Regions from separate parts of the Bradyrhizobium sp. USDA 3650 genome, predicted to be linked through region 1. Evidence: riboswitches for the same ligand, from Rfam matches in the RefSeq annotation. Region 1 holds a riboswitch; each other region holds the start of a gene.
What was found. A riboswitch is a leader RNA that binds a small molecule or an ion and turns the genes downstream of it on or off. The one in region 1 is predicted to bind cobalamin.

Region 1 (9,787 bases):
ATATCCGCTTCACATCAGGTATGGCGGTCGCCGCGCGCGCGGCCCTGCAGAGGGGCGCACCGATCCTGTGCGACGCGCGCATGGTCTCCGAAGGAATTACGCGGGCGCGGCTTCCCGCGGCCAACGCTGTCATCTGCACGCTGGGCGACGAGACTGTTCCCGCGCTCGCGCGGTCCATGCGCAACACCCGTTCGGCTGCGGCCCTGGAGCTATGGCGCCCGCATCTCGACGGCGCGATCGTGGCGATCGGCAACGCGCCGACCGCGTTGTTTCATCTCCTCAACATGCTGGACGACCGTGACTGTCCGCGGCCCGCGGCGATCATCGGCTGTCCGGTCGGCTTCGTCGGCGCGGCGGAGTCCAAGGCGGCGCTGATGGCCGATCCGAAGGTCCCCGCGCTCACGGTCGAGGGCCGCCTCGGCGGGTCCGCGATCACAGTCGCCGCCGTGAACGCACTGGCGAGCCGGAGCGAATAGCGATGGGACGCATCATTTGCTGCGGTCTCGGCCCCGGTGATCCTGACATGATGAGCGTGCGCGCCGATCGCACGGTGCGCGGCGCAAAGCATGTCGCCTATTTCCGCAAGAAGGGCCGGCCCGGCCAGGCGCGCCGCATCGTCGAGGGCATGCTGGCTGCCGACGTCACCGAATATCCGATGGAATATCCTGTTACGACCGAGATCGCCTTCGACACGCCTGAATATGTCCAGCTGCTTGCCGGATTCTACGATGAATGGTCGGAACGTCTGGCGCGGCTGGCGCGCGCGGTCGACGTCGTCGTGCTTTGCGAGGGCGATCCTTACTTCTACGGCTCCTTCATGCATCTGCACACGCGCCTGCAGGGCCGTGTCGAGATCGAGGTGATCGCCGGCATTCCCGGCATGGTCGGCTGCTGGAATGGCGTGGGACAGCCGATCGCGCTTGGCGACGATGTGACGACGGTGCTCATGGGCACGCTCGCCGAGGCCGAGCTCGAACGCCGAATGCGCGATTCCGATGCGCTCGTGATCATGAAGACCGGGCGCAATCTCGCAAAGGTCCGCCGCGCGCTCGCTGCCGCCGGACGGCTGGACGATGCCTGGCTGGTCGAGCGCGGCACCATGCCGGGCGAGCGCGTGGTGCGGCTCGCGGAGATCGATGCCGCCGATTGCCCCTATTTCGCGATCGTACTCGTGCACGGCAAGGGCCGGCATCCGGACGCCGCCGAATGACGGGCACGCTGACCATCGCAGGCCTCGGGCCGGGCAGCGATGCGCTGGTGACGCCCGAAGTCTCCGCCGCGCTTGCCGCCGCGACCGACATTCTGGGCTACGCGCCCTATGTCGCGCGCGTGCCGCCGCGACCGGGACTCAAGCTGCATCCCTCCGACAATCGCGAAGAGCTGCAGCGCGCGAGCGAGGCGCTGCGGCTTGCGGCCGAAGGCGGGCAAGTCGTCATCGTGTCCTCCGGTGACCCCGGCGTCTTCGCAATGGCCTCCGCCGTGTTCGAGGCGCTCGAACACGCGCCGCAATGGCAGGAACTGCCGATCCGTGTGCTGCCCGGCATCACCGCGATGCTGGCGGCTGCCGCGCGCGCCGGCGCGCCGCTCGGCCATGATTTCTGTGCGATCAATCTCTCCGACAATCTCAAGCCGTGGGCGCTGATCGAGAAGCGCCTGCGGCTCGCCGCGGAAGCCGATTTTGCCATTGCGATGTACAATCCGCGCTCAGTGAGCCGACCGGAAGGATTTGGCCGTGCGCTTGCGGTGCTGAACGAGGCCGGCTGCGGCGAGCGCCTCGTGATCTTCGCGCGCGCGATCAGCGCCGCCGATGAAAGGATCGAGACCGTCAGGCTGAATGAAGCGATACCCGAGATGGCCGACATGCGCACGCTGGTAATCGTCGGCAACTCGCAGACGCGCCGCGTCGGCCGCTGGGTCTATGCGCCGAGGCAGGCCCGATGACCGAGCCACTGCATGATCTCGGCCACGCTCTCGACCCGAAACCGTTCCGGCAATTGCGGTCGCGCGATCATGATCACGGGCAGGCCGAGTACCCGCGCAGCGTCGATCTTGGCGCGCGCGCCGTCGCCACCCGAATTGCGGGCGACGATCCGGGTGATGCCTCGCGCGCGCAGCATCTCCAGCTCGCCCTCGAGCGTGAACGGCCCACGCGACACGATGACATCCGCGGCAAAGGGCAGCGGCGCTTCGGCCGGATCGACGAATCTCAGCGTGTAGGCGTGCTGCGGCCTGGTCGCGAACGGCGCGATGTGCTGGCGGCCGATGGCGAGGAACACATTTGCCGGCGCCTCGGGCAGTGCGGCGACCGCGGCATTGACATCAGGTATGTCGATCCAGTCGTCGCCGGGCGCTTTGGTCCAGGGCGCACGCTCGAGAGCGATCAGCGGCGTACCGGTTTCCGCGCATGCCGCGACCGCATTGCGGCTCATTTCGGCGGCAAAGGGATGCGTAGCGTCGATCACATGCGTGATGTCTTGCCGGCGAATGTAATCGGCAAGACCGCTGACGCCGCCAAAACCGCCGATACGCGTCGGCAACGGCTGACCGGCCGGCGCACGGGTGCGGCCGCCGTAGGAATAGACAGCGTCAATGCCGGCGCGCGCGATCTCCGCCGCGAGCAGGCTCGCGTCGGCCGTCCCGCCCAGAATGAGGGCGCGCGTCATGGCTGATCCCTGGCTGACCATCATCGGTATCGGCGAAGATGGCCTTGCCGGGCTATCCGAGGCAAGCCGAAAGGCGCTCGATGATGCCGAAACTGTCTTTGGCGGTGAACGGCATCTTGCACTGGCCGGCGTGACGGAGCGCGGACGCCCGTGGCCGGTGCCGTTCGATGCAGAGATCGTGCTGAGCCGCCGCGGGCGTCCCACGGTGGTGCTCGCCTCCGGCGATCCGTTCTGGTTCGGCGCCGGCGCGAACCTCGCTGAAAAGCTCCATAGCGACGAATGGATCGCGTATCCGGCTCCCTCGACATTCTCGCTCGTTGCTGCGCGGCTTGGCTGGCGTCTGGAATCCGTTGCGTGTCTCGGTCTCCACGGCGCGCCATTCGAGCGTCTCGTGCCGCATCTGGCGCACGATGCGCGCATCATTTGCCTCGTACGCGACGCGAAGGCGGCTGGTGATCTCGCAAAATGGCTGACGACGCGCGGATGGGGTGCCTCGGCATTCTGGACGCTTACCGCGCTTGGCGGGCCGCGCGAAAGTATCAACGCGCATCGCGCCGACAGCTTCACAGGCGATCTTGCGGGAAGCCTGGTCACGGTGGCCGTGGAGGCGAGAGGAGCGCAGGGCCTTCCTCGCAGCTCGGGACTGTCGGACGATCTCTTCGTCCATGACGGCCAGATCACCAAGCGTCCGGTCCGTGCGCTCGCGCTCTCGGCGCTGGCGCCGCGTCCCGGCGAACGGCTGTGGGACATCGGCGCGGGCTCGGGTTCGATCTCGGTCGAGTGGGCGCTGTGCGGCGGGACGGCGATCGCCGTCGAGGCGCGCGAGGATCGCGTTGCGAGCATCCGCAACAATGCGGCGGCGTTCGGATTGGCGCATCGAATCACAGTCATCACGGGAAAGGCGCCTGAGGCCCTTGCTGCGCTGGACGGGCCTGACGCCGTCTTCATCGGCGGCGGGCTCGACATCGCGATGTTCGACGCCATCTGGTCGCGGCTCTCGCCCGGTACGCGGCTGGTTGCGCATTCGGTAACGTTGGAAACGGAAGCGCTGCTGGGTGAGCTGCACCAGCGCCACGGCGGCGACTTGATGCGGGTCGAGATTGCGCACGCCACTCCGCTCGGCCGCTACCGCTCCTGGGAGACGGTGCGGCCCGTGGTGCAATGGAGCACGGTCCGATGAAGGTCGCCGGGCTCGGATTCAAAAAGGATGTCACGCTGGGCTCGCTGCGCGAGGTGCTGATGGCGGCGGGCGGTCCCGAAGGCCTTGCTGCGGTCGCGACCGTGAGTGATAAAGCGGACGCGCAGGCGCTGAAGCAACTTGCGCGCGAATGCGGCGTGCCGATCAAGGCGATCGCCGCCGAAATGCTTGTTAGCATCGACACGCCGACAAAATCAAAACTCGTCGCCGAAAAATTCGGAACAGGATCGGTCGCCGAGGCCGCAGCACTCGCGGCAGCTGGACCTGGCGCGCGGTTGATCGCGACGCGGGTGGTCTCGCGGGATCGCACCGCGACCGCGGCGATCGCGGAAGGAGATGGTGCATGACGGTGCATTTCATCGGTGCAGGACCGGGCGCGCCTGACCTGCTGACGTTGCGCGGCCGCGACCTCATCGCCGCCTGTCCGGTCTGTCTCTATGCCGGCTCGCTGGTGCCTGAGGGCGTCTTGGCGCATTGCCCGCCCGGCGCGCGCATCGTCAACACCGCGCCGCTGTCGCTCGACGAAATCGTCGCGGAGATCGCCGCCGCACATGCTGACGGCAAGGACGTTGCGCGGCTGCACTCGGGCGACCTCTCGATCTGGTCGGCGATGGGCGAGCAGCTCCGCCGCCTGCGCGCGCTCGACATTCCCTACACGGTCACGCCCGGCGTTCCCTCTTTCTCGGCCGCCGCGGCTGCGCTGGAGGCTGAGCTGACGCTGCCCGGCCTTGCCCAGACGGTGGTGCTGACGCGCACGCCGGGCCGCGCCAGTGCGATGCCGGAAGGCGAGAAGCTCGCCGCCTTCGCCGCCACCGGCGCGGTGCTCGCGATCCATCTGTCGATCCATCTGCTCGACAAGGTCGTCGCCGAGCTGACGCCGCATTATGGCGCGGACTGCCCGGTCGCGATCGTCTGGCGTGCGAGCTGGCCCGACCAGCGCATCGTCCGCGCCACGCTCGCAACGCTCGACGTTGCCGTCGGCAGCGAGATGGAGCGCACCGCGCTCATCCTGGTCGGCAGGACGCTGGGCGCGGCGGAATTTTCCGAGAGCCGTCTCTATGCCGGCGACTATGATCGCCGCTATCGGCCGGTCGGCGCCGAACCGCGTTTTCCGGAGGTGTCGTGATGGCGGCAGGGCTCGTCATCTCCGCGCCGGCCTCCGGCGTCGGCAAGACGACGCTGACGCTGGCGCTCGCGCGCGCCTGGCGCAACAGCGGATTGCGGGTGCAGTGCTTCAAGAGCGGCCCCGATTACATCGATCCCGCGTTTCATGCGGCCGCGACGGGGCGCGCCTCGGTCAACGTCGACAGCTGGGCGATGGATCGCGGGACGATCTCGCATCTCGTCAGTCGCGGCATTGACGCAGATGTCGTGCTGGCCGAAGGCTCGATGGGCCTGTTCGACGGCGTTGCCGCGCGCGGCGTCTGCGGCACCGGAGCGACCGCCGATATCGCGGAGATGCTGGACTGGCCAGTGCTGCTGGTGATCGATCCCTCGGGCCAGGCCCAAACGGCGGCCGCGATTGCCGCGGGCCTTCGCGATTACCGTCCCGGCTTGCGCCTTGCGGGCGTCGTGCTCAATCGCGTTGCGAGCCCGCGCCACGAAGCCCTCGTGCGGCGCGCGCTGTTGGATGCCGGCATCGCCGTGTTCGGCGCGCTGCCGCGCCATGCCGAGATCAGCCTGCCGAAACGGCATCTCGGACTGGTCCAGGCCGAGGAGCAGGCGGAGATCGGCAAGCTGATCGACGAGGCCGCCCGCTTCGTTGCCGAACATGTCGATCTCGACGCGGTGCTGCGTTCGGCTGCCACCTGGTCGCCGCAACCTGCCGCGAGCGGCGTGAACGTAACGCCGCCCGGCCAGCGCATTGCGCTCGCCCGTGACGCTGCATTCTCCTTCGTCTATCCGCATATGCTGGAAGCGTGGCGCGCGGCGGGTGCGGAGATATCGACATTCTCGCCGCTCGCCGATGAAGGCCCTGATCCGGGCGCCGATGTGTGCTGGCTGCCCGGCGGTTATCCCGAGCTGCAGGCCGGCAGGATCGCGGCCAATGCGCGCTTCCGCAGCGGATTGCGCGCCTTCGCCGAAACGCGCCCGGTGCATGGCGAGTGCGGAGGCTATATGGTGCTGGGCACCGCTTTGACCGACGCCGATGGCATCCGCCACGAGATGACGGGCCTGCTCGGCCTGGAGACGAGTTTTGCCAAGCGCCGCATGCATCTGGGCTATCGTCTGGCCGAGCTCGCCGCGCCGATGCCGGGTCATCAGGCGGGTGCACGCCTGCGTGGCCACGAATTCCACTACTCGACGATCGTCGCGCAGCCCGACACGGCGCTGGCGGTCGTGCACGACGCGACAGGCGCGGTCATCGCCGAGACCGGCTCGCGGCGGGGACAAGCCACCGGCACGTTCTTCCACCTGATCGCGGAGGACCGGTGAGCGGTTTTGTCTCCTTTGTCTCTGCCGGCCCCGGCGATCCCGAGCTGCTCACGCTCAAGGGTGCCGCGCGGCTGCGCGAGGCCGACGTCGTGCTCTATGACGATCTTGCTTCAGGCGCGATCCTCGATCTGGCCCGGCCCGGCGCCAATCTCGTCGCGGTGGGAAAGCGGGCAGGACGGGCCTCGACCAAGCAGCACCACGTCAATCGATTGCTGGTCGACTACGCCGCAACAGGCGCGCGCGTGGTGCGATTGAAGTCGGGCGATGCCGGCATCTTTGGCCGGCTCGAGGAGGAGCTCGAGACGCTGCGGGAAGCGGGCATCGGCTACGAGATCATTCCCGGTGTCACCACGGCCTGCGTGGCTGCGGCTCAGGCCGGGATTCCCCTGACCCGGCGCCATACCTCGCGCCGGGTGCAATTCATTACCGGCGCGGACGTCACCGGCGAGCTGCCGCCAGACCTCAACTGGGTAGCGCTGGCCGATCCCGAGGCGACGACCGTGGTCTATATGGGTCGCCGCACGTTTCCGGCGCTTGTCGCGAAATTGATCGAGCATGGCCTCGCCCCAACCACTCCGGCGTTGCTCGCCGAATCGCTCGGCCGTCCCGATGAGCGGCTGGTCCGCACCACCATTTCGGAACTTGCCGAGCAGGTTGCGCGAGGCGGAGCGGCCTCCACGGCGGCCGTCATCCTGTTCGGCGCGCTGGCCGGGGATTATCCGTCATGACGCTCTCGGCCGCCCTTCGCCCCTTGACGCCCGGCTGGCGAAAGGGGCACACAGGAGACGCATGGTGCTCGACGCGGCGCAAAGCGCCGGAGCATAATCGGGAATGGGGATGGGCGGACCCAGTTGCGGCGCCCAAAACCCCAGCCGCCCCCGCGACTGTAAGCGGTGAGGGACTTCGATCAGCCACTGGGCCGCAAGGCTCGGGAAGGCCGGAGACTCCCAGTGAACCGCGAGCCAGGAGACCGGCCGTGCACGTTTTGAGGCCAAGGCCGTCGGGTGTGACGGCAAGAAGGATCTGAGCCATGCATATCGAACCCGGACTAGTCTCGGACGCCAAGCTCGTGCTGAGTTACGCAACCGGCATCGCCGTGGGCGGCGTTGCCTTGAAGCTCGCGGTCGAGACCGTGCGCGAGCAGGGCATCATTTCGTTCGCGGCGCGGACGCTCGCCACCACGGGACTCGTGTTTATCTTCTTCGAGATCCTGCCGCACTTCCCGGTCGGCGTCTCCGAAGTGCACTTCATCCTCGGCTCGACCTTGTTCCTGCTGTTTGGAGCTGCGCCTGCGGCCTTCGGCCTCGCGTTCGGCCTGCTGTTCCAGGGCTTCTTCTTCGAGCCGCCCGACCTGCCGCAATATGGCATGAACGTCACCACGCTGCTGGTGCCGCTGTTCGGGATCCAGGCGATCGCCACGCGGATCATTTCGAGCAACACGGCCTATGTCGATCTGAAGTACCGCCAGGCGCTGGCGCTTTCGACGACCTATCAGGCCGGCGTCATCGCCTGGGTGGCGTTCTGGGCGCTCTATGGCGCCGGTTTTGGCGCGACCAACCTCGTCAACATCGCGACCTTCGCGGCGTCCTATGCGCTCGTCATCGTGATCGAGCCGCTCGCCGATCTCGGGGTGCTGGCGCTGGCGAAGTCGCTGCGCGGCGTCACCGCGGCCGGCCTCGTCACACCGCGTTTGCACAACGCGGCCTAGAGACAAGCGAACGGGCGGCCGTGATGCCGCCCTTCGCAGCCACGATGCTCACGCTCTCCCTGATAGGCATCGGTTGCGGCGATCCCGAGCAGCTCACGCGCGCCGCGATCACTGCCATCAACGCGGCCGATCTCGTCCTGATCCCGCGCAAGGGGACTGCAAAGTCCGATCTCGCCGATCTCAGGCGGACGATCTGCGCGGATGTGCTCACCAGTGACACGACGCGCATCGCCGAGTTCGATCTGCCCGTCCGTGATGCCGCTGAAGCGGATTATCGCAAGGGCGTGGACGATTGGCACGATGCCGTCGCCGCTGCCTGGTCGCAGACGATCGCAGATCATCTCGAAGGCGAGGGCAGAGTCGCGCTGCTGATCTGGGGCGATCCCTCGCTTTATGATTCCTCGCTGCGCATTGCGCGGCGGCTCAATCCCTCGCCAAAGATCGAGATCGTTCCCGGCATCACCTCGATCCAGACGCTGTGCGCGGCGCATGCGCTGCCGCTCAATGACATCGGCGAGCCCTTTCTGGTCACGACGGGACGTCGCTTGCGTGAGGGCGGCTGGCCGGCAGGCGTCGATACCGTGGTGGTGATGCTCGACGGCGGCACGGCGTTCCAGTCGCTCGATCCGAAAGGCCTGCACATCTGGTGGGGCGCCTATCTCGGCATGCCCGATCAGATCATCATGTCCGGCGCGCTGGCCGAGATCGGCCCGCGTATCGTCGCGGTGCGGCAAGAGGCGCGCGAACGACACGGTTGGATCATGGACAGTTACATCCTCAAGCACAGGCTGTGAGGCAAGCGAGGCAGCATGCTCCCCGAATGGGTCACTCAACAATGCCCCGATATCTCCGCAGTCCATCGCGAGGCGGCGGTGGCGCGGCAGGCGCAACTGACGAAACCGACCGGCGCGCTTGGCCGGCTCGAGCAGCTCGCGATCGAGCTTGCGGGCCTCCAAGCAACCGAGCAACCGCGCGCGGCGCGGGTGCCGATCGTTATCTTCGCCGGCGATCATGGCATCGTCGCCCAGGGCGTCTCGGCCTATCCGCAGGAAGTGACGATCGCGATGCTGGCGAACTTTGCCTCCGGCGGTGCCGCGATCTCGGTGCTCGCGCGTGAGCTGGGCTCCAGCCTGGAGGTCGTCGATTCCGGCACGCTGGCGCAGGAGGAGATGGCTGGAATCGTGACCGACAAGCCGCGCAGCGGCACGCGCGATTTCAGTATCGAAGCTGCGCTCACCCCCGCAGAGCTGGCATTTGCGTTCGAAGCCGGCCGACGTGCGGTGACGCGCGCGCAGGCCGGGCAGCCCGATCTTCTGATCTTCGGCGAGATGGGAATCGGCAACACCACGACATCGGCGGCGATCGCGGCCGGCTTGCTCGGTGTGAGCGCTGAGGAGATCGCGGGCAGCGGGACCGGCGTTGACGCGGCCGGCCGTGTGCACAAGGCGCGGGTGATCGACGCTGCGATCGCACGCCATGGCATTGCGGGCGCTTCGCCCGAAAAGATCCTGTGCGCCGTCGGCGGTCTCGAGATTGCGGCCATCTGCGGTGCAATTATCGCGGCTGCACAGCTCCGCATCCCCGTGTTGATCGACGGCTTCATCGTGTCGGTGGCGGCGCTGGCGGCGGCGCGGCTCAACCCCTCGTGCCAGCCGTTCCTGCTGGCCTCGCATCAATCCGCCGAGCAGGGCCATCGGCTGGTGCTTCGCGCGCTGAATCTGCAGCCGCTGATCAGCCTCGATCTCAGGCTCGGCGAAGGATCGGGCGCGGCCATCGCGCTGC
Region 2 (9,787 bases), 5.7 Mb from region 1:
CCGGATACTTGCTAAATCCTTCAGGCACGCCGCCCGCCCCATACCCGCTCGCAAAGGCAAACGGAACGCCGTTGCTTTGCAGCGTTTCTGCGATGCGCTCAGAACTATGTGCCCCAAGCTGTATGTCGAGAATGGCGGCATCAATGCCCGGCATGGAGGCGAGCGAAAGCCCGCTTTGCAAATCGTTGGCTTCACCAGCGACGCTATGACCTAGCTCGGCCAGCATGTCCGCAATCATCATGCGGATAAGGGATTCATCCTCGATCAGAAGCACAGACGCCATAACCCTACCCCGCCCGTATTTTACCCGGCTACTAATCCAAAGCTATGTTGCCTTAGGATGGCTCTCGGCTTCAGTCTGGTCGTTGCGCCTGAAAATAATTTGTGGGACCGTGTTTGGTCAACGGTTGTTCGATACCGAAAGTGAGTTTCAGTGACCGTTTTATTGGGGTGCGTATTCGCGATGGACGTTGACGGCAAAGCTACGTTCGCGTTCGAGGCGAAGAATTTCCCTGAGGCATTCGAGTTGTGCAAAGAGGATTGGGTTCGTGAGGACCTGATCGCCCTGACATCGAATGGCGTGCCGCTTTGCTCCTCGACCGCGAAGCTGGCAATCCGCAGAGCTGACCAAGCCGAGATTGCTATTTATCGAGACGCCGCTCTCAAAGCACAGACCGAAGACTTGATCCTAGCATATCTTATCGATTTAGATTGAGCGTAGCCCGGTGGCTACGCCCTTGATCATGGGCAGTACGGTACGCCTATCCGGAAAAAGAGTCGCCTAACCGAAGACAGCCTCGGCTCACTTTCGCTTCTGAGTGACGAGTCGGAGTGGAATGTTGTGTACATGCGCGCGCCCTCGCACGGCTGCTTCCGTCCTGCCGAGCGCGCTGGCGATCTCGTCTGGTCGGCGGCCCGCCGCCGCCATCGCCACCAGTAGTTGATGCTCTTCCGGCGTCCAGCGTCTCAGCAACGGATAACGTGACTGCTGCATCGTTCTGATGTCCCCACCCCTGTGAATCCTCGCCCGGCAATCTCTCAGACAGGCTTCAGCGATTCGCGCCTTAACAAATGAGGTCAGAACCCGTGTACCGGATCACTCGGTGCGGATGCACTCGACCTGATCGGGAAACCAGTCATCGGACGTGTTCGGGACTGGGCAATGCCCGACCACTCTGTCGTTCTCTTTCCTGGAATGATCAAGCCGCTGCGACTGGGCCGCGTCTACGGCTACCTGATCCAGCGCGCAGATGGCCTGTATCACCCCGGTGGCAGTCAGCCGGTATGCTCGATGGCTCTGGCGCGGAAGATGGTCGAAGGTGGCTGGCTGGAACAGCACGGCCAGCCTTGTGAACCGACGGCGCGAGGTCTGCGAGCGGTGGAATGAGCAATCCAGGAACGAACGGGCGAACTCGCAATTGGGCTTGCTCGTGCCGATTCCTCCAGCCCGGCGCGAGGACCATCCTAAGCCCCGGCCTCCTCGTCCCTCCTAGGCCGGGGCTACGCCTGCGGTCGCTCGAACAGCGCTAGCGGATTTGAACTCGCGGGGGGGCAATTAGCTTATGCAAATGGCTGCTGTGTCGGATGGATCCATGGTGAAGCATGTCTGATTCCATTTTTGCTCGCGCAGACGAAGCCCTGAAACAAGCTCAAGATGTACGGCATCAACGCAGCCTGCTCTTAGGTTGTCGCGAGGAGGCGATCCGAGAGCTGAGGCGTTCGATCTTAGAGAGCGCTTCCGCCCGTGCCGAGATCAGGGCTCAGCGAGAGAACCGGACAAAAGACTAAAAAGAAGATCTGCCGGCTGGCCTCGCGCCTTTACCTTGACCCTAACCCATGAGGCACGTGGCCGGCCACAGCTGGTAAACGCGGCCGAATTGGCCATGGAACGTCCACTTTTGGACCGTGTCGGCCGCGCTTTCTAACCTAGTTAATAGAGCAGGAGGGTCAAAATCGGCCATGCTCACACACAAGCCATTCGAGACGGATCCGCAGCCTCAATTCGGGACTAAGCAAATGTCGGCGGAAATGCTCCGCCGGTCTCGGGAACAGATTGCAGCATCGGTGGCGCTGCTCCAGAGCCAGGCGCTCAGGTACATGGCGACAAGAGCGACCTGGACAATGTCGAGGCAAGAAGTCCCGCACCTCCCGCGAGGCCCTGATCCGCAAGCGCCAAGCTGAAAAGGCCCCGCAATAGCGAGTGGCTGGCATCGCCCGGGCCTGCAACCACCTGACTTAGGACCAGTCGCAACGACGCCCGGCCCGACTGCTCGCCGGTCGCCATTAGTAGGCACGCTCAGCGATGAGCCGCTTTTTCAGCGTCTCGATTCACATGGATTATGGCGGGAACATCTGGCAACGGCGACGCTGCCTTACCGGGGCTGGTCAAAGATTTCATTTCGATCCAATTGCACACCCGGCAGGGCCGCTGCTCAAAACAGCGGCCCTTCTGCTGCCTGCGCTCCGATGCCCTCAGGCAGATGACTCTGAGCCTCGATGTCTGCGCCTTTTTATGCGGCGGCGCTTACGGTGCTCCAAGGATCTTGTCGGCGCGGTTCGCAAGCGAGAGACGCCTTCGGAAATGGTCGCCTCTGCTGAATGAGATGAATTGCCTGACGCTGGCCGCTCAAGTGCTTCAAGGACGGCGCGGCCTTCGTCGGTAATGATCCAATCGCCAGCATCTCGCACCACAAGCCTTTGCGCGAAAATGTCCAGCTGCGGAGCCCGCTCAGCAAGCGACTTCATCCGTGCAGTCCATTCCGGCCCGCTCGTATAGAATACCGCCAGATACTGCTTGATCAGCGCAAGACTGCCACGGCCATCGGGCTGGCCGGCAAGGATTTTCAATGTAGACAACTGAAAACTCAACGCGATGCACCGAACGCAAACCGGACGGGTTTTGTGCGATGGTACCCGAGTCGGCCGGCGCTTCGGCCGGCTTCCCGCTAAAAACCTTTATAGGTAAGCCTAACGCACATGCGTGCTCAACAGAGCCGACAAAACTGGCCAAAGGGGGGGCCGCCCCAGCGTTTGGGAAACTGGGGCGGCATTGGGGGGCTGGGTTGTTGTCACGGCGCTTGGGGGCGCCGTAGACGGGATAATAAAACTTCAATTCGGCTTTCGAACCTATTGTCCTGAGGTACAGGATCAGGATTGCTTGGAATGTTGAAAACGAGGATAGGCTCGGCTCCGCCTCCGCCTTGCAGGTCAGCTACGGGCCAACCGCCGGCGCATGCTGCACCTGCTACCACTTGAATGAAGCCGCCACCTCGTAGCTCCGCGGTGCGCCCAGGATTATCTGGTCGATGTAGCCGGGGTCGCCCCAAGCCGCGTAGAGCTTGTTGGTCAAATTCCTTACGCGGAAGCTCAGGCGGGTCCGGTCGATACTCGGGAAGTACGCCTTGGGAATATCGACGAACGCAAACGCATCGAACGTGGTGTAAGCGTTCATAGTGACGAGATTGTCCTGGAAGTTGAAGCGGTCACCGACGTGACGCATCAGGCCGCCGATTTCGACCGGCAGTGTCGTTTCAAAGCGATACGACGCGCCGGCATTGGCAACGAAGTTCGGCACGTTGGGCGGCGTCTTGCCCGAATACGACTGGAACACGCCGTTGCCATCGACATAGCTGAAATCGATGAAGCGCGACTGCACGAAGGCGACATTGCCCCACAGTTTCAGACCGGCGACCGGGTTGATCGCCGCGGCGATCTCAATTCCCTTTGATTCGATCTTGCCGGCGACGTTGAACACGATGCCGCTCTCGGGGACATAGACGTTCTTGCGCTCGATATCGTAGGCCGAGAATGTGGCCTCCGCGCGCTTGTCGGCCGATTGTAGCTTTACCCCGGTCTCATAGGTCCGCGATGTCGTCAGGAGCAGCGGCACCGACGGCGCCAGGATGAAAATGTTGGCCACCGTCGGGTCTGCCGCGGTCGCGTACTGGCTGTACAGCATCACGCCAGGGGCGACGTCCCAGGTGTAGCCGATGCGGCCGGTCACGGGATTGAACGTCGTCGAAAAGGGATAGCCCTTAGCGGATTCAAGCACTCCACCGGGATCAAACCGCGTGCGGTCCAGCTTGATGTCCTCGAACCGGATGCCGCCCATCAGGGCGAAGGTCGAGGTCAGTTTGAGCCGGTCCTCAAACGCCAGGGAGGTCGTGTCGAGGTGCGTGTAGATCTTCTCGTCGCTGCGCGGGCCATAGAGGCCGCGATCCGGATTGAGGAGATCGACGTAGTCCGATGAGAACAGCGTGTCCTGCGAGACGTTGAACTGCGAGCTGCTCGCAGTCACGGTGGCGACGAAACGGTTGTCGATGCCGGCCAGATTGGAATTGACGGTAAGGTCTGTGATGTTGCCGTAGAGCCGCTGCGCGTGATCGAGCGCCAGGCGCTCGCGATAGATGCTCTGCGCGCCCGCGAAATTGCCTACGGTCTGGTCGAATGAGGTGATCTCGTTATTGAACCAGTGGCGGTGGGCGTCATAGCCGTAGACCTGGCTCTTGAGGGAGATGTTGTTGGTGATGTCCCATTGAAAGCCGCTTCGCAGCCACAGCTCGTTTGCCCCGCTGCGATTGTCGAGCACGTTGTAGTTCGTCGTCAGCGTGCGCGCATCGACCGTCACCGGGACCGGCGTGCCGCCGCCGAGGTAGTAGTTGCTCCACTGGCCCGAGACGACGCCTGATGTCGGGACAATGCCCGGCGCATTGGCCGGCACCAGAGGCGTGCCCCAATAGAAGCGGTCCTTGTCCTGCCTGTACTCGGCCGCGCCCCAGACCTTCAGGCTGTCGTTGACGCGATAGTTCAGCTGGCCCGAGACATTGCTGAGCTTCGAATAAGTGTCGTCGATAAATCCCTTGTTGTTGAAATGACTGATGTCGAAGCGGTAATCGAGGCCGTCAATCAGCGTGCTGCCGCCCGAGCCATAGCCGGCGCGATAACCGTTGAAGGAATCGTAGGAGGTGAAGGCGTCGTTGATGACAGGCCCGGTGTGCGGCGCCTTCGTGACGTAATTGATCGCGCCGCCGGTCGCCCCTAAGCCGGAAACGAGTGAATCCGGCCCCTTGATGATCTCCACCTGCTGCAATCCGGCGACATCCATGGGGCGGCCGGTCATGGTCGATGGCCCGATCTGGATGCCGTTGTACAGAGTGCTGATCTGGTCCCCGGAAAAACCGCGCATTGAGAAGATAGCGGGTGCACCCGGAGCGTCGCCGCCGGTCACGCCGGCCGCCGCCTTGGCGACGTCAGTGGTCGTCCGGATGCCAAGTTCCTGGATGATACGCTGGTCGATGACCTCGACGGTCGCGGGCATTTCCCGTGCCGTGATTCCTAGCCGCGAGCCGACGTCGCTCACCGCGGCCGTGTTCAGCGGTGTCTGTATCGGGCCGCTCAATGGCTGGGTCCCCCGGACGGCGACCACCGAAGCGGACAGATTGCGCCCCGGGGCGCGGCGGGCCGCCCGTGGTTTTTGAGCGCCCGGGCTGACGGCGGGAGCCCGCCTCGCAGCAGGTGGTGAGACGATCACGGGCTCCACCTCTCGGGAGGTATCCCGGGCGGCGGTCTGCGCCCTTGCCATGGGGCACAGCGACGTAGAGAGCAGCAAGACCAGCAAGGCAGCCCTCGTGCGCTGGATGCTGCGTGTGAGGCTCTGAGAGATGCCACTATCGTCAAGCGAGAATGCCGGCGCAATGCCCCTGCCGAAACGAAGATGTTGCACAAGAACGCTCTGCGGCGACGCAAACAAACCGTCACCGCGGTTGCCTTAGTCACCTGCCTTCGCCCCAAGCGGCAGATGCACCGGCTAGTTGTCCGACATCGAGGCACCCCGCCCAATGCGTTCGCGCGTGACTTATGGCTGGCAGCAGGTTTCCTGGCTCGCGGGTTATCGCCTTCGACCACCTTCCCAGAGACCGATTGGCTCCAGTGGTTTTCCTGGTCGTCGGCTATCCGCTTACAGTTGCGGGGGCAGCCGCGGAATGGTCCGCCGAGACGGACGCACCGCATTCCCTTGATGAGTCCTTGCGGACACTACCGATCACGAAAGTGGCATCTGGTGATCGTCCCGTCAACAACCGGGAGGGATTTTTAGCCAGCTCGCCCAGCGATGGTCGCAGGGTGTGGCTGCTGCGCCCGCCAGTCTCCCGGGACTTGACGTCAGCCTGCGGGGTCAAAGACCCCGGCGCGGCAAATTCAGCCACGCGCCCGTTTTTACCAGAGACAGCGGACATCAAGACGCCTGAGGCGCTCTTCGCCTAAGGATCACGAGCGGGCGTTGGAAGAGTGGTAGTCGCCGGCGCCGGCGGTCGCAGGATGCTACCGCTGTCTGACCTTAGGTCAGCTGGTCGAGAATCTCTCGCACCTTCAGCGCTAGTTTCGCTTGCGAGATCGGCTTCTCCAGCAGGTTTACGCCTTCATCAAGCCTCCCCTGATGGACGACGGCATTGCGCGAGTACCCGGTCATGTACAGTATCTTCAGTCGCGGTCTAATTTGAAGCGCGCGCCGGCCGAGTTCGCGACCATTGATCCCGGGCATGACCACGTCCGTGAGAAGAAGATCGACCTTCGACTGGTCCTGCAGGAGAATGGTCAGGGCGGCTTGGGCGCTGCGGGCCGAGAGAACGCGGTAGTTGAGATCGCGCAGGACGTCAGAAATATAGACGCGCAGATCTTCATCATCCTCGACGACGAGAATGGTCTCGAATATCTCACCCTCAGCGAGCTCCTCAGGTGCCACTTCCTCGTGTCGGGCACTGCCGGTGAAGCGCGGGAAATACAGCTTGATCGTCGTGCCTTGCCCCACCTCGCTGTAGATTTTTGCGTGCCCTCCGGATTGTTTGACGAAGCCATAGACCTGGCTCAAGCCAAGGCCGGTGCCGTGACCCGGCTCCTTGGTGGTAAAGAACGGCTCGAAGGCGTGACTGAGAACATCGCGCGACATCCCGCCACCGGTGTCAGTCACGCAAATGGCGACGTACTGACCGGGCGCCAGTTCAGGATTGAGCCGGCAGTAGTCATCGTCGGCGGAGATGTTGGCAGCTTCCAATGTCAGCTTTCCGCCGTCGGGCATGGAATCACGAGCGTTAATTGCCAGGTTGACGATGGCAGACTCTAGATGATTGGCGTCAGCTTCAATTTGCCATAGCCCCGCACTTCCGACCGTTTGGACTTCGATGCTCTCTCCGAGCGTACGCTGGAGGAATTCCTGCAGACCGTTGACGTAGTTGTTCACGTTGATCGGCTTGGGATCGAGCGCCTGCCGGCGCGAAAATGCCAACAAGCGGCTGGTCAAAGCCGCGGCTCTCTGCGCGCCTCGTTTCGCGTTTGCGAGCGCCCGGTTCAGATTGGCTCCGGGCGCCTTCACGTGTCGTTCAGCTGTTTCGAGATTGCCAAGGACGATCATGAGCAGATTATTGAAGTCGTGCGCGATTCCGCCGCTGAGTTGCCCCACCGCCTCCAGCTTTTGGGATGCGGCGAGTTGCTCCTGGACGTGTTTGAGCTCGTCCTCGGCGCGCTTCCGGTCCGTAACATCGCGCGTGACTTTGGCAAACCCGACGATGTTGCCAGCCTCGTCCGTGATGCGATCGATGATGACCGAAGCCCAAAAGCGGGAGCCATCTTTTCGCAGGCGCCAGCCTTCCGCTTCAAAGCGCCCATGCTCCGCCGCCTCTAAAAGCGCACGCTTGGGCACACCGAGTTCGATATCTTCAGGCGTGTAAAACGCACTGAAATGCCGGCCGATGATCTCTGGAGGCGCGTAGCCCTTGATTCGCTCCGCTCCGGGATTCCAGGTTGCCACGTTGCCGAGCGGATCAAGCTGAAAGATCGCGTAGTCGACCACGGCCTCGATCAGCTGGCGGTACCGCCGTTCGCTATTGAGAAGCTCTTCATGGGCTTGCTGACGCTCGGTTACGTCTCGCGTGACCTTGGCGAAGCCGATCAGCTCACCAGATTCGTTGCGGACGGCATCGATGATGACCGATGCCCAGAAACGGCTTCCGTCCTTGCGGACTCTCCATCCCTCGGCACTGAAGCGGCCTGCTTGCGCTGCGACGCTCAAGGCGCGCTCCGGGAGCCCTTTGGTGCGATCGTCGGGCGTATAGAAGGATGCGAACGACTTGCCGATGATTTCGTCCGGCGTGTAGCCCTTCAGCCGCTGCGCGCCGGAGTTCCAGCTGCGGACGGTGCCGTCTATGTCGATCATGTAAATGGCGTAATCAACGATCGCATCGATGAGCAGTTGAAGTCGCGCAGTATCGTCGATCCCGTCAAGTTTTGACTGATGGGTTTGCAAACAGCGTGCTCCTGTGGGGAAGAATGAACAACCCTGCGGACAAAATATGGTTCCGTGCTGCTATCGCGCTTTCATGTTGTAAGGCTCGGTGCGGCGACCGTCGACCCAGATTGACCTCCGCCTTAGGTCAAACTTGAGGCGAGTGCAGCGCAGCGTGTGGTTGATCAGCGACAGCGATATCACAAGTCGCGCGGCGGTCCAAAATCGAAGGAATCCCGATCGGCCTCACGATAAGACTCAGGCGAGCTTAAAGCTGTAACCTGTCTCGGCGCGAGCAGCCAGGAGCAGCGTCGGATCAAGCGCCTGCGCCCTCCAATAGAACGCTGCTAGCCGGTGTGATCAGGCGGCCAACTCGGCGGATGCACGCTGCATGTTGGAAGCCATGTCAGATGTGACAATGCTCTGTTCTTCCACTGCAGCGGCCGTGGAAGCGATGAACTCGTTGACGCTTTCTATCGCGGCCTTGATGGCAGTGAGTGAACCCGAGACATCGCCCGCGATGCTGTTCAGCGATGCGATTTCGCGAGATATCGTGTCGGTTGCGGTCTTGGCCTGATTGGCCAAGTTCTTCACCTCGGATGCAACCACAGCAAAGCCGCGTCCGGCTTCGCCTGCACGAGCTGACTCAATGGTCGCATTGAGCGCGAGCATATTGATTTGGCCAGTGATATTGCCGATCATCTCGACGATGCCGCTCATAGCCTGAGCTGCCGCATTGAGCCGCTCCGCCTGCTGATCGGCTGCTTCCACCCTGGAGGTCGCCATGCCCGCCGTCTGGCGCGACTTGCTCATGGTCTCAGAAATCTCTCGAATTGAGGCGCTCATCTCTTCGCTACCGGCGGCGACCGCATCGATCAGACCGCGCGCGGCCTCCGCCTTCTTGCGCCCGATTGCCTGCGCGGTGATGTCGGTAGCATATTTGACGACCTTAAATGGTTTGCCGTTGAGATCGAGAATCGGGTTGTAAGACGCTTGGATCCAGATTTCGCGGCCGCCCTTCCCGATGCGCTTGTATTCGGCTGCCTGGAATTGGCCCCGGTTGAGGTTCTGCCAGAATTCACGGTAAGCGGTCGCCTCCCGCTCCTTCGGCTCAACAAACATGGAATGATGCTGCCCCTTGATCTCGTGGAGCGTGTAACCCATTGCATCGAGGAAATTCTGATTCGCAGTATGGATGGTGCCATCCATATTGAATTCGATCACGGCTTGCGACTTCGTGATCGCCGCCATTTGGCCGCTACCGTCGGCAGCCTTTAGCTTCTGTTCGGTGATGTCTGTTGCGAATTTGACCACCTTGAATGGTTTGCCGGCCTCGTCAAAAATGGGATTGTAGGTGGCAAGTATCCAGACTTCGCGACCGTCCTTGGTGAGGCGCTTGTATTCGCCTGCCGCGTATCGCCCGCAATTGAGCCGCGACCAGAAATCGGCATACGCCGCGCTCTCACGGTCAGAGGGTGTCACGAAAATGCTGTGGTGCTTCCCGGCAATCTG
Region 3 (9,787 bases), 2.0 Mb from region 1:
CAAAAATCCAGAAACGGTCCAGCGCCTCGTCAACGCCTTGCTCAAAACCCACCGCTGGATCAACACGGCGTCGACGGAACAACTCGTCGACGCGATGCCTCCTGCATACAAGACCGACAATCGCGAGGTGAACATCGAGATCATGAACGCGTCGAAAGCGCTGTTCTCGCCAACAGGTCAGATGGACATCGAGGCGGCCAAGATCCCGCTGGCTGTCCTAGGCGACTTTGATCCGAAGATCGCAGCCGCAAAGATCGACCTGATCAAGACCTTCACGAATCGATTCGCGGAACGTGCTGCGCAGCAACTGAAATAAGTTGCGTACTAAGCGCTCGCTATCGGATCACCTACAAGAAGGCTCTTCAGATGTCTCTGCCGCTAACCGGTATCCGCGTTCTCGACCTGTCAAACGTGTTGGCGGGTCCGTTCTGCGGTTACCATCTTGCGCGCCTTGGCGCGGAGGTCATTAAGGTGGAAAATCCGAACGGCGGCGACCTGGCGCGGCGCCTCGGCGCGGATCCGCAAAGAGCGGAGCGCCTGCAGGGACTCTCGTTTGTCGCTGTGAACGCCGGCAAGCAATCGATTGCACTGGACCTGAAATCGGAAGCGGGCCGCGAGGTGTTCTTGCGACTGGTCAAGGAAGCCGACGTGGTGCTCGAAAACTTCCGGCCGAAGGTGATGGAACGCCTTGGCCTCGGCTTTGATGTGCTTGTCAGGCTGAACCCGCGTCTGGTCTACTGCGCGATCTCCGGCTTTGGGCAGAGCGGACCGTGGTCCGCCCGTCCGGCCTATGACCAGATCGTCCAGGGTCTCTCCGGAGCCATGAGCGTCACCGGCGATATAGCCTCGGCTCCCCTGCGCACGGGCTTTCCGATCTCGGACACGATTGCGGGACTGACTGCTGCGTTTGCTATCGCCGCGGCTCTGGTCGACCAGCGGCATAGGCAACGGGGTCGGTTCATCGACGTGTCCCTGCTCGAGGCCACCATTGCGGCGATGGGATGGGTCGTCTCCAACCACCTGAACGCCGGGATCGAGCCGCAGCCCATCGGCAACGAGAACTTTACCGCGGCTCCCTCCGGCACGTTCCGCACCGCAACGGGCCCGCTGAACATTTCCGCCAACGAGCAGAAGCAGTACCAAGCCCTATGCGACCTGATCGACCGACCGGACCTGAAGACGGATCCACGCTTTGCTGGACGCGAGATGCGCAAGGTGAACCGCGCTACGCTGAGCGCGGAGTTGAACAAGGCATTGAGTTGCAAGCCCGCTGAGGAATGGGAGGCCCAAATGAACTTGGCTGGTGTCCCTGCCGGCCGTGTGCTGACGGTCTCGCAAGTGTTGCAGCAGCCACAGGTCGTTGAGCGCGGATTCATCGAGACTTTGGCGCCAGAACAAGACGATGCGCAGCCGTTACGAATCACGCGGCCGGGGTTCCGGCTGGATGAGGAGTTTTCGGTGCCTTCACCACCTGCGACGCTCGGAGCAGACACTGAGCGATGGCTGCAGCGGCTCGGCTATTCGTATGCGGAGGTTGAGCAACTAGTCTCAAGCCGAGCCGTCGGGAGGCCAAAGCAAGGAGAGGCTGATTTCCTGCCCGTCCGCGCAGCCACGGACGGACCGATATCATGACATCCGACGGCTTGCGTCGGTTGGCAATCGGCAGGTTGAAAGGACGGAAGCGGAAATGAGCGAAGAAGAACTGAGACAGCAAGCGGCCAGTTGGTGGCGAACCTCCATTTGCGATATCGCGCCAGGTCGCATCGCCTATCGGGGTTATCCAATTGAAGATTTGATAGGCCGCGTTTCTTTTCCCGCCATGATTTGGCTGATGTTACGTGGCAATCTGCCGACGCCAGCACAGGAGCAGCTGCTGCAAGCTGCGCTGGTTGGATCCGTTGACCACGGTCCGCACGCGCCCTCCATTGCAATTGCCCAAATGGCGGTGAGCGTGCGGCCTGCCCCTGAATGGCGCAATGGCCTCGGCAATCAACACGCTCGATGACGTGCATGGCGGAGCAGGGGAGCAGGCTATCGAACTCTACGAGGATGTGCTGCGACGGCGCCAAGGGCGAGAGATCGAGCAGGCCGCTGGCGCTGCAATCGACCATTTCACCGCAACCCGCAGCAAATATCTGCCTGGCTTTGGCCATCGGTTTCATCCAGTCGACCCGCGCGCGGCCCCGCTATTGGCGCTGGTGGATGCCGCAGCTGACGAGGGCAGTGTCGGCGGCGATTATGCCAAGGCCGCTCGCGCGATCGAGCGGGTGATGCAACAGCGCAAGAGCAAGCTCATTCCGATGAACATCGATGGCGCGACCGCGGTCATTTACGGCGAACTGGGCTTCGCCTCTCCGCTCGCGCGGGGGGTCTTCTGCTTGTCGCGCGCGGTCGGAATCCTGGCTCACGCCTGGGAGCAAACTGGGCGCAATGATCGCAACAAGGGCCCGATGCCCAAGCAGTTCGGCTACAAATACGAGGGCCAGCCGCGTCGCAGGCTCGAAGGCGCATCATGAGCATCTCGAAAACCCGCCCAAGCTGATGGAGGTTAGCGTGTTCTCGTCGATGCCGGCGGAGTTTCGTCGCCCGGCTGTTTCTTCGGAATGGGCAGACGCGAACCGCGGGGCATATCCAGTAGATTGTTTCATCGAGGGACCGTCGTTCGACCAGTCCGGGAATCTCTATGTCGTCGACATCCCCTTCGGCTGCATTTCCGGATTTCACCGGAGGGCGTCTGGTCTTTGATCATCGAATACGACGGCTGGCCGAACGTCTGAAGGTTGCTCCGGACGGCCGGGTGCTCGTGTCCGACTATATCAACGGTCTCCTGGAGCTCGATCCACAGAGAGGGACCATCCGACCGTTGCTGGGCCACCGCAATTCCGAGTCCTTCAGAGGCTGCAACGACCTGCATATCGCGACCAAAGGCGACATCTATTTCACCGATCAGGGCCAGACTGGATTGCACGATCGGACCGGCCGGGTATTTCGACTTTGCCCTGACGGCCGGATCATTGCTTGATTTCTAATGGCCCGGGCCCGAATGGCCTGGTGCTCAGTCCGGACGAGACCGTATTGTTCGTTGCAATGACGCGCGACAATAGCATCTGGCATGTACCGCTGATGCGTGATGGCGTGGGGAAAGTCGGACGATTCAGCTGGTTCTTCGCGACGAGCGGTCCTGACGGACTGACGGTCGATCAAAAAAGGGCGGCTCTTTGTCGCGCATGATTCCCTCGGCCCACGTTTTCGTATTGGCGCCAAACGGCGAAGCGGTCCGCTTGCATCCAGTCCTGCGCATGGGGGAGCTGCACGAATGTCGTATTGGACGCGGCACTCGGCACATTGCTCATTACGGAATCCTCTACCGGATCAGTGTGATGGCTGATCTCGCGCACCTTCCTCGAAATTCGCCAGCAGGAGTGGCAAGGTGGTGCGGAATCCTTTCACGCGCCGGTCCGCCGCACCAAGATGCAGGAAATGAGTCTGGTAGACGACTGGCTGGCCAGTTGCCGAGAGAATGTAATTGGTGACGAATGGATGGCGTTTGTGTGGGTGATCTCAAGCCAGAGCCAGTAAATCGCACTGCATGGGAAGCGCAAACGAACGATTCGTAAGGCTGGGTCGGGCTTCGCCCGCGACGGGCCGCCGCCGACCTGTCGCCTTTTGGTCGGGCGGGTCGCGGTATCGCTTCCCACAATGCAGAATGATTGATCGCTGATATTTTCGAACGTTCTCGCCAAGAAGGCCGAAGAGGTAACCGCTCGCGGTGGGAGTCAGCACCGCATCAGCGTCAAAGGTTCTCGATCATGCTGGGCCGCGACGCACGCGTGAAGCGTTCGTTTTGAGAAGCAACAAGCCCAGGATTGACTGCGTGAAGGACTTTACCGATAGCACGCTAGCCCAGGAGCGCTTTAAGTGTGTGGCGCAGAGGTCGTACCACTGTCAGAGCCTCTTGCGCGCGCGCAATCCTCCAACCCGATATCCCCTCTCCTCGTAGAAGTGGCGTACCCGTTCTAGGGCCGGAAAGCCATCCGGAGGCAACGCAACCTCAATCATCTGCCAGCCGCGTCGCTTCGCCTCCGAATCTACCGCCTCGAGCAGATGCCGACCGCAGTCAGAGCTGCGGAAGTCACGAGAAATCCATAGCTCCTGAAGCACGCCGTACGCTCCGGCTGCTCTCACGGCCTGTACGGCCGAGATGCTAGCTACCCCTACGATCTGCCCGGTGCCTTGTTCCTCGACGACAAAAATGAAGCCCTGCCCGGGATCCTGAATCAGGCGCAACGCCGCCTGCTTCGCGCCTCGAAGGCTGAACTCCGGTCCGAGGCCACCTAACTCGGAAAGTAGCTCTTCGACCGCTTTTGCGACCGCGTTCTCATCTCCTGGCACGCTCTTGCGCAAAGCCGTGCCCGCGCTGGACGCGCCTCGCCCTTCAGCGCCAACACGAACACCTGACCGAGCCCTCTGGAGGAAATTCATGCTCAGGAGGATACAGAAAACGCAATTGAGAGCAACTATCTGGCTCGGTAGGAAGCAGCACGTCCACACTCACTATAGGCAACAGAGCTGAGGTAATTGCAAGCCATTGCCGTTCTCAGAATCGACTGCGGTTTGAGCAGCTGCGAACTCATGATGGGCTGCCTTCGATTGGAAAACAATCACCAAACGGCACACGCCGGTCATGTCGATCAAACGTTCGTAAGAGTGATTGCCGATCGTCGCTCACGAACTACTCTATTCAATAAATCGTGCGCCACGATGATCGCAGCGCCATAGAGCGTCAGCTCGGTCCGTCCGAAGGAGAGATTCCCACCTCGCGTACGACATCGTACAAAGTTGCGCGAAGCGCGACAGGTATCATACGCGTGCGCCCGATAAAATCGTCTGAGCAAGATCGCGAAAGATTTTGCACACTAATGCACTATCTTAAGCTTATCTCGAACAATCGAAAGATATCGGGAAGCACAGCTTGTTTGGACCTTCGCTCCTCGTTTAAGGCACCGTCACGGAACGGGAGTGGTTGCGATGGAACATGGGCAGGCCGAACTGGTCGGACGGAAACCTGTAATCTTCGGGCAACGTAAGGTGCGGCCGCGGGCATGCCTGGCCGTCGGCAAGCGGCATCTGCGCGCCTTTCTACGGGATGTGCTGGAGGATATGGGATTTGTTATCAGCGAATGCAGGACTGCTGACGAGTTGCCGCATGTACTCCGCACGGAGTTCCCTGATCTGATCCTGCTCGGCATTGGCTCGGACCGCATCGAGCCTGGACGATTGCTCGAGATACTGGTACGCGAAGAATTTGCAGGCCGCGTGCTGGCGTTCGGAGCGCGCGAGTCGATCATCATGGCGGCAGTGCAGCAGGTCGGCAGTGAATATGGACTTGCTATGCTGCCGCCGCTCAGGGCGCCGTTTGCAGCCGAGACGTTGCGCGATCGGATCGGCATGCTCTTGCCAAGAGAGCCGGCGCCCCGTCCCGCGGTCCATGTCGGAGAAGCCTTACACGCTGGCTGGCTTGAGCTCTGGTATGAGCCGAAGTTTGACGCGTGTACCCTTAGCCGCCGCGGCGCCGAGGCGCATGTGCGAATGCGGCACCCGACCTGGGGCGTTGTTCCACCGGCCTATTTCATCCCGGAACCTCACGATCCGCATTTTAGGAACTTGTCGCAGTTCGTGATCGACCGCGCGATCAAGGATTGGCAGTATCTTCTGGAGCAGCAAACTTCGATCGATCTCTCCATCAATCTCCCGGCAGCATTCCTGATTGACCCGCAGGCGGTACGCGATCTCTGTCGGCGCATGCCGTCGCACGCCGCTTTCGGCGGTTTGACGATTGAAATCGAGAGCGTGGAAGCGATCCAGAACCTAGATCTCCTGGTCGAGGTTGCGCGTGAGGTTCGCTTTCACAACATTGGCCTTGCAATCGACAATGTCGGTGCCAATTGGCCGCAGCTGATGGGGATGACAAAATTCCCGTTCATGAAATTGAAAGTGGATCGTCAGTTCGTCGGCGGCTGCGCGAATGGGCCCCTCAAGCGAACGGTGTGCCGCCATATCGTCGATCTAGCCAAAGAGTACAATGTGCGCACCGTCGCCGAAGGTGTGGAGAGCCAGGCTGACCTAATCGCTGTGGCCGAACTCGGCTTCGACCTTGCGCAGGGCCATCTGTTCGGAAAAGCCATGCCACTGAAGCAATTTGCACAGTCATCTTTCAACCCTGCTCCAGCTCGTCTAAAATAGTTGCGAGTGGCTGAGTGCGGCCAAGCGACGCTCACGAGCACCGCCATGCCTACTCGGCACCAGGCATGAGGCTGAGTGCAATTCGGTCTGCAGGGCCAGTGTCGGTCGTCCCGCCGCCACTTCATTTCCCTCCGAAGCTTGTTATACCACAAGCCCGTTTTGGCAAGCCTCCAGCGAGTCCTCCGCGCAGCTAGCGTTGCAGCCATGAGCGAGGCTTGCACAAACCTCCAGTCGGGGTGTGTGACCGGAGGTTTGCCGAGATCCAACGTAGACCTGCGTCCGTTGGCGGTTTTTTGTCGCCGCCGGTTGAGGAAGCGTCAGCCTCGCTTGCCCCGCGCTGACGTGCCAAACAAACCGACGGACGCTTCCAGCGTCAAGTCGCCACTGACTCTCGCAAGAGGGCCCGAGGGCTCGTAGCCTGAAATTGAAGCGACCTGTTGCTGTCGCAGATGCAACATGGTCTCAGACCCGGGACAGCCGAATTGGGCAAATTGCCCAACATTGAGCGCGTCTGCGTTTGGCACGGCATTTGAAAGGGATCGCCCATGGCATCGCTCGCCTAAGGAGTCGGAAGGCATGGCTTACAAGATCGTCGCTTCGCAATGCACCGTTTGTGGCGCATGTGAGTTCGAGTGTCCCAACGCGGCGATCAGTCTGAAGCGCGACATTTACGTTATCGATGCCAAAAAATGTACGGAGTGCGAGGGCCCATTGCGACACGCCGCAATGCGCGGTGGTCTGTCCGGTCCCTGACACCTGTGTCCCGTCCAAGACAGGATAGGCAGCCCGCGACCAAAAGGCCTCATCGCTCGATTTCGCGAACGAAGTTGTAGATGTGGGACCTTGAGGAGACCACGACCGCATGGGGCGCATCGAGTTCGATTAACATCGTTATGAGCTTAAGACGCTGAGCGACTCCGAGGAACCCCTCAAAGGGCTCTGTCGGAGGACACCGTCGAAATTGTCACGAACAAGGACAAGGCCCTCGATGCTCAGTGGCCGCGTTAAGGCCTATCATCGCTGGCCGCGAGTCGAGGCGAGGCAGACCGGCGTCGAGCGGCCACGGACGCATCGAAGCCGGCGCAAAAGTCGCTCAGCACGTGAACACCTATTGCACCGAGAAGATCATCTTGGCCAACCTCACGGAGGCGGACGACCTCGTGCCTGGTCGGGCCGCCGAACACCAAGGAGCCGACCTGATCATCCGTGCGGTCCTGGAGCAATCCGGCTTTCGAAATGTCTAGGGAGCCTCGTGGGCTGTGACCAAACGGATGCCGGCCGAGATGATCGCACCTTCCTGACGCGCTGGTTCGAAAAGCTGCTGACGGAAAAGGTCGCCTCCTCGCGATCACACAGATACCGAAAGCGGCCCGGGTTCGTTCCGGTCGTGGAGCTCAACCCTTACGCGAGCAAGGAGCGAATGCATTTCACAGCGGAGCCTCCACAGATCCGGGCGTGTTCACCAGGCCGCGAGCAAGACCGTCGTGCCCGCCTAGTGCGCTCGTAATCGCTTGGGCAATATCGCAACGAGAATCGGTAGGTTGACGCATCGATCCTCGTGCGCATAATTCAAGCCGTCGCGGTCTCCGGATTTCGTTTGATCTGGAGCTAAGAGGGAAGCCGGTGCAATGCCGGCGCTGCCCCCGCAACTGTAAGCGGCGAGCCGCTGTCCAACGAAGTCACTGAAGCCATGCGGCTTCGGGAAGGCCGGACAGCAGCGACGACCCGTGAGCCAGGAGACCTGCCTCGACAAGATATCGTCCACGGGCGGGGCGTCCCGGTGTGCGCCAAGCAGTTGTCGCTCACGCGATGTTCGCTGTCTGCGTCCGCCATGGCCTTTGCCCCAACAAGGGGTCTAAGCTATGTCAATCCTTTCGCTTCCCGTTGCCACACTGGGGACGTCACGCATCGGCCCACGACGCGAACTCAAATTCGCGCTCGAGAGCTACTGGGCGGGAAAATCCAGCGAAGCCGAGCTCCTCGAGGCGGGGAGTGGACTTCGTGCCGCTAATTGGGCACGGCAGAAATCCCGCGGTGCGACCGTCATTCCTTCGAATGACTTCTCGCTCTACGACCATGTGCTCGATACCAGCCTAATGGTCGGCGCCATTCCCGACGTTTACGGCTGGAACGAAGGTCCTGTGTCGCTCAAAACCTACTTCACCATGGCGCGTGGCGCTCAAGACGGTGGTCACGCTCAGCATGGGCCCGGCGTAGCCGCACAGGAGATGACGAAGTGGTTCGATACGAACTACCACTACATGGTGCCGGAATTTCACCAGGATCAGATCTTTAAGTATGCCTCTCGGAAGCCGATCGAGGAATATGAGGAGGCAAGAAGCCTCGGCTATCAGACGCGGCCCGTCCTAGTGGGCCCAGTCACTTTCCTGAAGCTCGGCAAAAGCGTAAATCCCGCCTTCAATCCGCTGTCGCTGCTTGATCGACTCCTCCCCGTCTATGTCGATGTTCTCCGCGAACTAGCCTCGCGCGGCGCTGAATGGGTTCAGCTCGACGAGCCATGCCTAGTGATGGACGTCGACGAAGCATCTCGGGCCGCTGTCCGCCGGGCCTATGCTCATTTCGCTAAGGCCGTGCCGGCCCTTAAAATCATGCTGGCCACATACTTCGGGGGTGTCGGCGACAATCTTGAAACAGTATTGGCCTTGCCCGTTGCCGGGGTTCATGTCGACCTGGTTCGTGCACCTGACCAGTTGGACGCGATTGTCGCCAGAGCAGGTAGAGATCTCGTGGTCTCGCTCGGTGTCGTTGATGGTCGCAACGTGTGGCGCTCTAATCTGCCGGCGCTACTCGACCAACTTGCTCCTATGGTCAAAAAACTGGGCAGGGACCGTGTTCAGATTGCCCCCTCCTGCTCGCTGCTACATGTTCCGACCGACATTGAACTAGAGATCGATCTCGATCCCAATCTGAAGACGTGGTTGGCGTTCTCAGTGCAGAAGATCAAGGAACTTTCGATATTGGGCAAAGCGCTGGCTGGCTATGCTGCCGACGTGGCCGATGAACTCACGCTCTCAGAGGATGCATCCGTCACCCGCGAAACATCGCCGAAGATCCACAGTGCGAACGTCGCCGGACGAATGGCCGCGATCGACGATAGCATGCGTCGCCGTCGCAGTGCGTTCACCCAGCGCGCCGACGTCCAACGCGTCGCCTTCGCATTGCCGATGTTTCCAACCACAACCATCGGATCCTTCCCGCAAACGGCGGACGTCCGCAATGCGCGTGCAGCTCATGCGCGGGGAGCGCTGAATGACACGCAGTACGAGCAGCTTCTGAAAGCGGAGACAGCCCATACCGTGCATTGGCAGGAAGATATCGGCCTGGACGTGCTCGTACACGGTGAGTTCGAGCGCAATGACATGGTTCAATACTTTGGCGAGCAGCTGTTGGGTTTCGCATTCACCAAGCACGGCTGGGTTCAGTCTTATGGCTCGCGGTGCGTTCGTCCTCCTATCCTGTTTGGAGATGTCTCCCGCCCGAAGCCCATGACCGTTAAATGGTGGCGACATGCGCAGTCTCTGAC

Region 2: another riboswitch for cobalamin. It lies ahead of ACVIN2_RS33410 (TonB-dependent receptor); the one in region 1 lies ahead of ACVIN2_RS06970 (energy-coupling factor ABC transporter permease).
Region 3: another riboswitch for cobalamin. It lies ahead of metE (5-methyltetrahydropteroyltriglutamate--homocysteine S-methyltransferase); the one in region 1 lies ahead of ACVIN2_RS06970 (energy-coupling factor ABC transporter permease).

Annotation. Positions count from the first base shown of each region.
Region 1 is NZ_JBSRZG010000001.1:1,420,042-1,429,828, reverse strand. It holds gene ACVIN2_RS07015 (precorrin-8X methylmutase) at 1-476, shown strand, start outside; gene ACVIN2_RS07010 (precorrin-2 C(20)-methyltransferase) at 479-1,210, shown strand; gene cobJ (precorrin-3B C(17)-methyltransferase) at 1,207-1,941, shown strand; gene ACVIN2_RS07000 (cobalt-precorrin-6A reductase) at 1,917-2,663, opposite strand; gene cbiE (precorrin-6y C5,15-methyltransferase (decarboxylating) subunit CbiE) at 2,662-3,843, shown strand; gene ACVIN2_RS06990 (cobalamin biosynthesis protein) at 3,840-4,208, shown strand; gene cobM (precorrin-4 C(11)-methyltransferase) at 4,205-4,987, shown strand; gene ACVIN2_RS06980 (cobyrinate a,c-diamide synthase) at 4,987-6,297, shown strand; gene cobA (uroporphyrinogen-III C-methyltransferase) at 6,294-7,025, shown strand; cobalamin riboswitch at 7,071-7,290, shown strand; gene ACVIN2_RS06970 (energy-coupling factor ABC transporter permease) at 7,328-8,005, shown strand; gene cobF (precorrin-6A synthase (deacetylating)) at 8,050-8,799, shown strand; gene cobT (nicotinate-nucleotide--dimethylbenzimidazole phosphoribosyltransferase) at 8,815-9,787, shown strand, end outside.
Region 2 is NZ_JBSRZG010000001.1:7,105,714-7,115,500, reverse strand. It holds gene ACVIN2_RS33435 (response regulator) at 1-283, opposite strand, end outside; gene ACVIN2_RS33430 (hypothetical protein) at 434-715, shown strand; gene ACVIN2_RS33425 (hypothetical protein) at 803-928, opposite strand; gene ACVIN2_RS33420 (hypothetical protein) at 1,163-1,387, shown strand; gene ACVIN2_RS33415 (hypothetical protein) at 2,473-2,868, opposite strand; gene ACVIN2_RS33410 (TonB-dependent receptor) at 3,245-5,581, opposite strand; cobalamin riboswitch at 5,849-6,053, opposite strand; gene ACVIN2_RS33405 (PAS domain S-box protein) at 6,335-8,296, opposite strand; gene ACVIN2_RS33400 (methyl-accepting chemotaxis protein) at 8,636-9,787, opposite strand, start outside.
Region 3 is NZ_JBSRZG010000001.1:3,378,003-3,387,789, reverse strand. It holds gene ACVIN2_RS15770 (ABC transporter substrate-binding protein) at 1-316, shown strand, start outside; gene ACVIN2_RS15765 (CaiB/BaiF CoA transferase family protein) at 367-1,632, shown strand; partial or broken gene ACVIN2_RS15760 (citryl-CoA lyase) at 1,688-2,516, shown strand; gene ACVIN2_RS15755 (SMP-30/gluconolactonase/LRE family protein) at 2,684-3,022, shown strand; gene ACVIN2_RS15750 (hypothetical protein) at 3,088-3,231, shown strand; gene ACVIN2_RS15745 (GNAT family N-acetyltransferase) at 3,946-4,404, opposite strand; gene ACVIN2_RS15740 (EAL domain-containing response regulator) at 5,029-6,243, shown strand; partial or broken gene ACVIN2_RS15735 (4Fe-4S binding protein) at 6,820-7,024, shown strand; cobalamin riboswitch at 7,807-8,006, shown strand; gene metE (5-methyltetrahydropteroyltriglutamate--homocysteine S-methyltransferase) at 8,106-9,787, shown strand, end outside.